3 linked regions of the Planctellipticum variicoloris genome follow. The protein of the gene in region 2 binds, or shares a complex with, the protein of the main gene of each other region. Links are inferred from orthologs where the notes say so. Each region holds a gene or a part of one and is shown on either strand. Other genes may lie near its edges.

Region 1 (3,134 bases), 940 kb from region 2 along the record:
GGTCGCATCTGCACGGCGAGGCAGCGCGTGTATTCGACGACCGCCGCCTTGGCGGTGGCGTAGATTGCGCTGTTTTCGCTGCCTTTGAACGCCGAGATCGAGCTGATCGTCACAATTCGTCCGGACTTGCGGGGCATCATCACGCGGGCGGCCTGCTGGCAGATCAGCACGGTGCTCAGCAGGTTGCGGTCCATCACGGACCGGACGTCGACTTCCTTGATCATGACGGCGTCGTTGGGATTCGGTTTGCCGCCGGCGGCGGCGATGTCGCCGCCCGCGTTGTGCACGAGGACGTCGAGCGGGCCGAGTTCGGCTCCCACCGTCGCGACGACTCGCGCGGCGTCCGCTTCGAGAGTCAGGTCACCCAGGACCCGCACGGTGCGGACGCCGAACTGTTCGGCGATCTGACGGGCAGTCTCGGTCAGCGTGGTCCCTTCGCCGTATTCGGCGGGGCCGTTTTCGCGCATGCCGTGGATGCCGACATGGCAGCCGAGCGCGGCCAGCCGCTCGGCGAAGGCCCGTCCCAGTCCTCGCCCGGCGCCGGTGACCAGCGCCACTTTTCGTTCGAGCAATCTCGCCACGATGTTCTTTCACTCCCGGTTGTCGGAATTGCGCCGTCCTGCAAACGAAGGGCGGGCCGCACGGTTCCCGTGCGGCCCGCCTGCGTCCGCGTGCTAATTGAACTCAAATCGGCCTGTTTTACCAGCCCAGCGACATGTTCGTCTCGATCGCCCGCTGGGCCTGCTGCAGATCGACGCCGGTATCCTGCATGTAAAGCCGGATCGCGTGGACTTTGTCGCCGCGAGCCTTGCTGAGGCAGTCGCGGGCGGCGTGGCAGGGCTCCGTGGCGCCTTCGATTCCAAGGAGCCGCTTGGAGATGACCCACACATCGCGAGGGCGCTTGGTGATCCGGACGATGTCTTCGTCGGGGTAGTGCTCGCGAATCGCGGACTCCGCCTCGGCCTGACTCTGTCCCCAGGCAATCATGATGTGTGCGGTCGTTTCGATCTCGTACAAAGCCATGCGACACCTCCGTTGATATGACGTGGAGTTTCGACCGCGCTCTGTGATCTGGCGGGCTCAGTATAGCCCTGCTTGCGCCGGATCGTCCAGAAGTTCTTCGGCAATTGACTCGGCTCGCGAATCAGGCCCGAGGCGAAGCGCCTCCATGCGACAGCGCCCACTTTTCCTCGGCCGCGCTGGCCCGCAGATAGTACGGGCCTGCGGTCCAGAAGTCGTCCGCTTCTCCTCGCGCGAAGCGTTCCCAGGCCAGACGCCCTACGACGCCTGCGGCGGGAAAGTTCTGCGCGGGTTCGGCGGCGACTCTCGACCGCAACCCGAGGTCGAGCAGCGCCGCGGCTGCCGGACCGAGCACCAGTGCGTCGGGCTCCGCGGCGGCGACCCAGACTTCCGCCGGGGCAATCGTCACGGGCCCGTCGGCCGTCAGCTTGCCGTCGGACCCGCGTCGAAAGGTCGCCACGAACAGATCGCCGCGCTGGGCATCGTCGACAATCTGGACGACTCGGGCGTCCTCGGGCGCGGCGGCCGCGATGGCGTCAAAGGTGTCGATCGCCAGCAGCTTCAGCCCCGCGGCGTAGGCGAATGTTTTGGCGCAGACGATTCCGACTCGCAGTCCGGTAAAACTTCCGGGGCCCCGGCTGACCGCGACTGCGGAGAGATCTTGCGGCGTGAGACCGTGTCGTCCGAGCAGGTCGTGGATCTCGCTGACGAGGGTCTGGGCGTGTCGTCGGCCGACGTCGTCGAGACGTTTCGTTTCGCGCACGCTCCCGTCCGCCAGCAGCGCCAGGCTGCCGGTCCGTCCGCTGGTTTCGAGGGCGAGGAGGTACTGTGTCATGGCGGGGCTACTTCCCGAGCAGGGCGGCTTCTTCTTCGCTGTCGAGATCGAACATTTCTCGCAGAAACCGCGAGACCTTGGTCAGCTTGCGCTTGCCGTAACTCGTGCGCGTTTCGGCGCGCGTCAGCGTCAGGTAGTCCTTGGCCCGCGTCACGCCGACGTACGCCAGCCGCCGCTCTTCTTCGATCGCATTGGGATCGTCCCCCTCCGCATCCACCGATCGCTTGTGCGGCAGGATCCCTTCTTCGAGCCCGACGAGGAACACGCGGGGGAACTCGAGTCCCTTGGCGCTGTGCAGCGTCATCAGTTTCGCCGCGGGTCGATCGAGCTGCTTGTCGTCGTTGCCGAAGTTCTCTTCCCGCCCCTCCAGGGTCGTCTGTTCGAGGAATTCCGAGAGCGTCGGCTGGTGCGTCCGCTCTTCGTACTGTTCCAGGGCTTCGATGCACTCGTCGATCGTCCCCGAGCGGGCGAGCTGCTGGTGCTTTTCCTTGTACTGCTTCTCAATCTCCGACTCGTAGTCGATGACGTCGACCAATTCGCGGAGGAGCGTGCTGATTTTCTGCCCGGGGGTCTGAAGCTGACTGCGGAACCGCGCCAGGAGATGATGAAACTCCTCCATCGCCTTGGCCGTCTTGACGGTGATTTCTTTCGCCGCCACGGCGTCGGGGACCGCCGCCCAGAATTTCTGACCCGATTTGACGGCCCGCGTCAGGACCTTTTCCACGGCGGTATCACCGATGCCGCGGGCCGGGGTGTTGATGATCCGCAGCAGCGAGACTTCGTCCTCGGGATGAGCGATGGCTTTCAGGTAGGCCATCATATCCCGCACTTCCCGCCGATCGAAGAACGATTGGCCGCCGACCAGGGTGTAGGGGATATTCAGGCGCCTGAGCTCCTGCTCGAACAGCCGCGGCTGCTCGTTGGTGCGGAACAGGATGGCGATATCGCCGGGAGGGATGTTGAGCTGTTTGGTGAGATAGTTGATCTCGCGGACGACCCCTTCCGCTTCGGTCTGTTCGTCGGCATACGGGCGGACCAGGACTTCGACGCCGTCTTTGTGGGCGACCAGCGTCTTTTCGTGGCGTCCGCGGTTGTGTTTGACCAGCGAGTTGGCCAGGTCGAGAATCTGCCGCGTGCAGCGGTAGTTGTCCTGCAGTCGGACGACCTTGGCGCCCGGAAAGTGCTGCTGAAAGCCGAGGATGTGCTTGACTTCGGCCCCGCGCCAGCCGTAGATCGACTGGTCGTCGTCGCCGACGACGCACAGGTTGCCATGCGGCAG
Region 2 (3,419 bases):
GAGCTGGCGAAGTCCCGTCAACATGACGAAGTGATCGCCTGCCTCCAGCAGGCGATCATCCACGGACAGATTCAGCCCTGGATGTACGAAGTTCTCGCGTTGTCGATGCGGATGGCCGGTCGGCCCGACAAAGAGATCGAGCGCGTGCTGCTGTCGAGCGAGGATGTGACGCCGAGCGATGCCGCCTCGCAGCTCTATCTCGCGGCCTACCTGACGCGATTTGATCGCTTCGACCATGCCTTGCGGCTGTACCGGCAGGCGGCCTCCCTGGAGCCCAACCGACCCGATGCCTATTCGCTGGCGCTTCCGCTCGCAATTCGGACTAAAGACTGGGATTCCGTCGCCTGGGCGGCTCCGGGCGTCCTGCGCTACGTCTGGGGAAAGAATCGCGCGTCGCTGGTCCGGCAGGCGGAGGCCGCGGCGAGTGAAGCCCGCGAGGAATTTCTGAAGTCGGGACGCTCCGATGCGGCATCGGCCCTGGAAGAGCAGATGCAGGCGGCCCGCATTCGGGATCTCGTCGTCCGTCTCGAATGGTCGGGCGATGGCGACCTGGATCTGCTGGTCCAGGAACCCGACGGCTCGGTCTGTTCGCGTCAGAATGCCTTTTCCTCCGGGGGAGGAGTGCACCTGTTTGACGGCTACGGACCCGATCCGGCCCGGTGCCACGAAGATTACGTCTGCCCGCAGGGAATGGCGGGGGAATACGTCATCCGGGTCCGTCACGTGAGCGGGAATATTGTAGGGAAGCGAGCGACTCTGACCGTGACCCGCCGAGCCGACTCCCCGCGCGCAGAGACTTCGACCTACGTCGTCGCGCTCGGCGCAGAGGATAAGCTGATCCGCGTCTCGATGGCGTCCGGCCTGAAGACCGCCGCCCGACAATTGCACCCGCCCGTGAATCATCGGCCCGCAGAGCAGTCCGCCGCGGCGCGCCTTGCCGCCCGCTCCGCAATTCCGATGGTGTCGGCCCAGGTCGCTCCGCAAGCAGGCGGGGGAGTTCCGAGCGTGGGACCTGGCGCAGTCGGCTACCAGCCGGTCGTGCAGTTCATCGGAGAAGGGGTCTCGATGGGTGCGATGGCCGTCGTTTCGGGAGACCGCCGTTACGTCCGACTCAGCGTCAGCCCGACGTTTTCGAGCATCACGGATGTGTTCACATTCAGCTTTGTCGGCGGCGGAACCGGCGGAGGGGGCGGCAACGGTATTCGCACGCCGTAGCCGTCGGGCATCGCCTCCCGCGGGAGAGTTCGCTACGAGGACGCCGACGAACGCTTGCGGACCAGTCCCGGCGTCACGTCGAGATCGAGCGGCGAGAATCGGCCTCGTTCCCACAGCTCCCAGCCCAGCGCCCCCATCGCCGCGTTGTCCGTGCAGAGTTCCCGGGCCGCGATGTGCAGTTCGATGCGGCGGCGAGTCGCCATGTCTTCGAGACGGCCGCGCAGAACAGCATTAGCCGCCACGCCACCGCCGACCAGCAATCGCGCTCGCCCCGTCTGTCTCAATGCCTGCTCGGTCTTGCCGACGAGCACGTCGACGACGGCGGTTTGAAAACTTGCCGCGAGGTCGGCGATTCGGCGCGGCGTCAGTTCCGGAGGCAGAGCACGCGCTCCGGGAGTTCCATGGGCGGCGTATTTGACCGCCGTCTTCAGGCCGCTGAAGCTGAATTCCAGGCGATCTTCGTTGAGAAACGCCCGCGGGAACGGAATCGCCGCCGGATCGCCGTCCCGTGCCGCCTGCTCGATCAAGGGGCCGCCCGGATAGCCCAGTCCCAGGATCTGCGCGACTTTGTCAAACGCCTCGCCCGCGGCGTCGTCGATGGTCGAACCGAGCAGTTCGAAATCCACCGGCGAGGCGCAGTCGTACAGATTCGAGTGCCCGCCGCTGACGACCAGGCCGACTGCGGGAAACACATCGCGCCCGGCGGCAATCCGACAGGCGTAAAGATGCGCCGCAATATGATCGATGGCCAGCAACGGAACATCGAGCACGCAGGCGAGCGTTTTGGCCGCAGTGAGCCCGACCAGCAGGGAGCCGACCAGGCCCGGCTGCGTCGCGACGGCGACCGCGCCGATCTGTTGCAGGGTGACTCCCGCCTGCCGCAGCGTCTCGTCGATCACGGGCAGAATGCGCTCGACGTGGGCGCGGGAGGCGATTTCGGGCACCACGCCGCCGAATCGTTCGTGCAATTCGTGCTGCGTCGAGATGACGCTCGACAGAATTCGCCGATTCGAGTCGATGACGGCGGCTGCGGTCTCGTCGCAGGACGATTCGATCGCGAGCAGCAGCTCCTTGGAATGAGACGCGGAATCAGACATCGGGCGGCCGGGCCTTCAACAACGTGTGGCCGGGAAATCCCCGGCCACGCGGAACATTGTCGCGAATTCGACAGGCCTGCGCTCAGCCCCGGTGGGCCGGCCGCCAGGGGAGCTGTCGGAAGAACTCGACCGAAGCCCCCCCTTTGGGTTCGTCCTGACCCTTCGGTGCGGAATCCTTCTTCTCGTCCTTCTTTTCCTCGGCGGTCTTCTCTGGCGACTCGGTCTTTTTCTCGTCGGCCTTCGCCAGCTCCGCTTTCAGCCATTCAATTCCCTTGGCGACCTGCAGGTCGGTAAACTCGACCGGCTTCTCGGAACGCTCCCCGCCGAGAATGTCGCGCTGACGACGGTACTCCAGGTACTTCTGCATGTCCTCCGTTGAGAACTTGACGAGGTATCCTTCATCGGGCATCACGCCCCATTCGTCCGTCTCTTTGGAATTCGGGAAGCGGTGAATGTTCTTGCCGCTCGGCCGGTGATAGCTGGCGGTCGTCAGCTTCAGGGCGCTCTGGCCGCCATCCAGTTCGATCACATTCTGCACGCTCCCCTTGCCCCAGGTTCGCTCACCGACAACGAGCGCCCGTTTGTGATCCTGCAGGCACGCGCTGACGATCTCGCTGGCGGAGGCGCTGTAGCGGTTGACCAGCACGACCATCGGGAAGCCGGTGTAGGTCCCCTCTTTTGTCGCCGTCGCCACCTGCTCGTCGGTATTCCGACCCTTGGTGCTGACAATCACTCCGTCCTCGACAAACAGATCGGAGATCGCTGTGGCCGACGTCAGCAGGCCGCCCGGATTGAATCGCAGATCCAGGATCAACGCCTTCATCCCCTGCTTCTGCAGAGACTTCAGGGCGTCTTCCACTTCGGCGGCGCTGTTCCGGCTGAAGTGCGTCAGGCGGATGTAACCGATCTTGTCCGCCCCTTCGATGAAGTAGGACCATTCGCCGCTGGAGTCAAAATGGTCTCCCAGCACCGTCGGAGTTTTAATGACGGCACGCAGCAGTTCGAGCGTTGTCGGCTCTTCGCTCCCCTCGTGCACGACGGTGACTTTCACCGGAGATCCCGGGGTTCCGCGCATCATCTTGACGGCGGTATCCATCTCTTTGCCCT
Region 3 (3,076 bases), 2.2 Mb from region 2 along the record:
GGCGTGCGGGTGCCGGAAAGCTGCTGGCAGATCAGGTGCATCAGGATTTCAGTGTCGGTCTCGCGAGCCAGATGGAAATTATTCTTCGAGAGAATCTCCTCCCGCAGTTCCATGTAATTGGCGAGCTGCCCGTTGAAGGCAAAGCCGAACCACTTGGACTTTTCGATGTGATGCCGCTCGAACGGCTGAGCGTAGCTGCGGTCGTCTTTGCCGCAGGTCGCATAGCGGACGTGACCGATCGCCGCATGGCCCGAATAGTCGGACATCAGCTTTTCGTATTCGGCCTGCCGATTGAGGTGAAACACCTCGGTCACGGAACCGACATCCTTGTGGGTGTCGATGAGCTGATTGCGGACGGGATTGTAGGAGGTCATCCCCGCGGCGAGCTGCCCCCGGTTCTGAATCTCCAGCAGCAGTCTGGGAATCAGTCGCGACGCCTGGTCCGGCCCCTTGTTCGCCGGCAGCAACCGGCTGGGCGGCTTGCCCGGCAAGTGGTAGACCGCGGCAACTCCGCACTCGTGAAACAGGTCAGCCATTCGGGCATCCGCCAAAGAGTGTCTGGGCGCGGTCTCGGCTCGCGGAAAGTCCCAGCGTGTGAAGACATCATAACGGGCTGCCGATCCCTCACCAACCATCGGCCGCGGCGATTGCGGATTCCCGTGAACGTCGGCACCCGATTCTGGAAGCGCGCGAGCAGGACAATCTCTGCGGCCCGAACTGGCTCGCAGGCCCCGTTTCTGGTAGCACTGCCGCTGGTGAACACCCCTCGGCAGGATGTGTTCGGACGGAGAGATCGCAATCTTTTTCCTCAGTATCGGATGAGCCCATGTCGGGGGTGGTTGAGAGTCTGTCGACGTTTCTGGCCGCTGGCGGAGACCTGGCGGCGGCGTTTCTGCTGCTGATCCGGCCATGGGTCCCGCTCGGGGCGTGGGCGGCATTCTGGTTGTTCGCCGTCGACTGGATGCGGTTGCGTCGAATTCTCGTCCCGCAGAGCGGCATGGTGGGTCTGCTGCTGATCGCCGTGTTTGCGGCGTGGATCTCCACGCTGATTGCTCCGGTCACAGCGAAGTCGCTGCTGCTCCCCGTCGTGGAGCGGATCGCGCTCCTGACGACCTGGATTGTCGTGATGATGGCCTGCGGCGCCCTGCAACTCCTGGGCTGCACCGGAGTCTGGGTGCCGCGGCTGACCGAAGCGACTTTCAGCGCGGCGGAGCGGGTGCGCGTGCTGAATTTCGAGCCCGATGAGCCGGACGCTTAGTCCGTCAGCCGCTCTGGGGGGAAGGCCGCGTCGAGCAGTCGTTGCGACGCTTTGCCACGAGCCGTCAGCACCACTTGTCGTTCGAGTTCACCCGTGACTTCGATGCGGATGTCGAGCCGGTCGCGCGGAAGTTCGTCCGCCACGCGATCCGCCCATTCGATGATTGCGACGCCGTCGCGGGCGAACAGCTCGTCGAGACCGAGATCGGCAAACTCGCCGGGGTGCCGGAGGCGGTAGACATCGCAGTGCCGGACGGTCAGCCGACCGGAATATTCCTGAATCAGCGTGAAGGTCGGGCTGGTCACTTCGTCGACCGGAATCCCCAGGCCGCAGGCCAGCCCTTGAGTCAATCGAGTTTTGCCGGCGCCCAGCTCTCCGGAGAGCGCAAGAACTTGTCCTGCCGAAAGATGCGCCGCGAGGCCTTCGCCCAGTTGGCGCATCGCGTCTTCGCTGGAAATCGTCCTGATGATTGAAGCTGGGGCGGTCATAGCGGACGGGATTCCTCGGAGAAATTTCGTCGGAGTCTGTTGGTCAGACAGAGGTTAGCACGTTCGGAAGCGGGAAACGAACGGGCGGATTCGGCCGGTCTTTGTGATTGACGTCCGTGACGACCACAAGCTGATGTGGTCCAGAGAGAACTCCCTCGCAAAATGGGGGAATTGCTGGACAACGCGTGAAACGATCCCTACAGTCCGCATACCTTATCACTTCGCCCGACTGCTGAGCAGACTGGCAAAGGAGATTGTAAGGAAACGTGGGACCGCTGGTGTGGGCGGTCCCGCCGCCTGTATGGATGCGGGTGAGGAGTTCGACATGGATGTCGTCCCGCGGGGTTTCTGCTGTACCCCGCGTGATGATCTGAGGCTGACTTCAGGACGAAGTCGGCAAGCCGGGAATCTCTGCCAGGGGGGCTGTTCGTGCCTGGCGCCATTCCAGGAGTCCGGTCGGTGATGTTCGAGTTCGCACACGGAAGTGCCACAGTCTTCAGGAAGGGATTTCGATGCAGAACAAGCCGCTGATTGGTATGAACGGGGATTTTCGGGCCGCCCGCCGCGACGCAACGGCGCTGAGCTGGTTCAATTCGGGGTACTTTGATTCAGTCACCGCTGCCGGCGGGCTCCCTGTCCTGCTGCCTCCCTATGCCAGCGACGCCGACCTGAAGCAGCTCCTCAGCGAGCTGGACGGCCTGGTCCTGGCAGGCTGCACGCAAGACCTCGATCCGGTCCGCCTGGGGCTGGAACCCCACCCGCAGACGCGACCGATGCCTGCCCGGCGAGAAGATTTTGACCGGCGGCTCTGCAAGCTGGCCGTCGAAATGCGGCTGCCGATCGTGGCCATCGGCGCCGGCATGCAGACGCTGAATGTGATCTGCGGCGGTTCGCTCTTCCAGCACATTCCTGAGGATGTTCAGAAGGCGTTGCACCACCGCGACCCGGTCGACAAGCCGAACCGCCACATTATTGAAATCGTGGAAGGAACCCGCTGCTGGGACATTTACGGGCCCGGCGAAATTCGGGTCAACAGCGACCACCATATGGCCATCAATCAACTGGCTTCCTGCTTCCGCATGTCGGCAGCCTCTCCGGACGGCGTCGTCGAGTGCTACGAATCGGCGAGCGACGACTGGTTCTGCCTCGGAGTGCAATGGCACCCGGAAGACGACACGGCCAGCGCGCTCGACATGCAGATCTTTACGGAATTCGTCGCCGCCTGCCGCGGAGCTGAACCCGCCATCCTGCAGATGCCGCAGCGCGTCGCCGCCTGAGACCTGTCGACAGTCTGCTGTCGGACGAGAAGCCCACGTCGTTGGCCCGCGTG

Evidence for each region. Proteins that work in one complex are often made in the same cells at the same time.
Region 1: the proteins of tsaD (region 2) and tsaB are in contact, whole or in part, in a solved structure (PDB 4WQ4), measured with the Escherichia coli proteins. The link is inferred for Planctellipticum variicoloris from one-to-one orthologs.
Region 3: the proteins of tsaD (region 2) and tsaE are in contact, whole or in part, in a crystal structure (PDB 6N9A), measured with the Thermotoga maritima proteins. The link is inferred for Planctellipticum variicoloris from one-to-one orthologs. Residues at the interface, in WP_004082750.1 of Thermotoga maritima: Cys10, Asp11, Arg49, His50, Leu82, Gly84, Gly135, Gly136, Glu154, Thr155, Leu156, Asp157, Asp158, Ser159, Glu162, Asp165, Lys166, Arg169, Leu170, Tyr175, Lys213, Thr214, Leu217, Tyr218, Gln221, Arg222, Asn324; in WP_004082108.1 of Thermotoga maritima: Leu37, Gly38, Lys46, Lys57, Val59, Lys60, Ser61, Thr63, Phe64, Thr65, Leu66, Met67, Val69, Pro71, Tyr82, Arg83, Leu84, Asp86, Asp88, Phe89, Asp93, Ile128, Asp130, Glu131, Arg134.

The regions. Positions count from the first base shown.
Region 1 is NZ_CP130886.1:2,844,101-2,847,234, forward strand. Bases 1-2,886 are described here. They hold tsaB (tRNA (adenosine(37)-N6)-threonylcarbamoyltransferase complex dimerization subunit type 1 TsaB), read right to left. Parts: upstream 1,856-2,886; coding sequence 1,145-1,855; downstream 1-1,144. Other genes in these bases: SH412_RS11045 (SDR family NAD(P)-dependent oxidoreductase), read right to left, coding at 1-581; SH412_RS11050 (DUF6793 family protein), read right to left, coding at 700-1,023; SH412_RS11060 (ATP-dependent helicase), read right to left, coding at 1,863-2,886. Also shown: more of SH412_RS11060, read right to left, coding at 2,887-3,134. UniProt on the Escherichia coli protein: Required for the formation of a threonylcarbamoyl group on adenosine at position 37 (t(6)A37) in tRNAs that read codons beginning with adenine.
Region 2 is NZ_CP130886.1:3,788,633-3,792,051, reverse strand. The notes cover bases 281-3,247. They hold tsaD (tRNA (adenosine(37)-N6)-threonylcarbamoyltransferase complex transferase subunit TsaD), read right to left. Parts: upstream 2,313-3,247; coding sequence 1,248-2,312; downstream 281-1,247. Other genes in these bases: SH412_RS14705 (S41 family peptidase), read right to left, coding at 2,395-3,247; SH412_RS14715 (hypothetical protein), read left to right, coding at 281-1,215. Also shown: more of SH412_RS14715, read left to right, coding at 1-280; more of SH412_RS14705, read right to left, coding at 3,248-3,419.
Region 3 is NZ_CP130886.1:1,637,077-1,640,152, forward strand. Bases 1-2,828 are described here. They hold tsaE (tRNA (adenosine(37)-N6)-threonylcarbamoyltransferase complex ATPase subunit type 1 TsaE), read right to left. Parts: upstream 1,747-2,828; coding sequence 1,255-1,746; downstream 1-1,254. Other genes in these bases: SH412_RS06460 (amidophosphoribosyltransferase), read right to left, coding at 1-536; SH412_RS06465 (hypothetical protein), read left to right, coding at 827-1,258; SH412_RS06475 (gamma-glutamyl-gamma-aminobutyrate hydrolase family protein), read left to right, coding at 2,259-2,828. In the rest of the region: more of SH412_RS06475, read left to right, coding at 2,829-3,023. UniProt on the Escherichia coli protein: Required for the formation of a threonylcarbamoyl group on adenosine at position 37 (t(6)A37) in tRNAs that read codons beginning with adenine.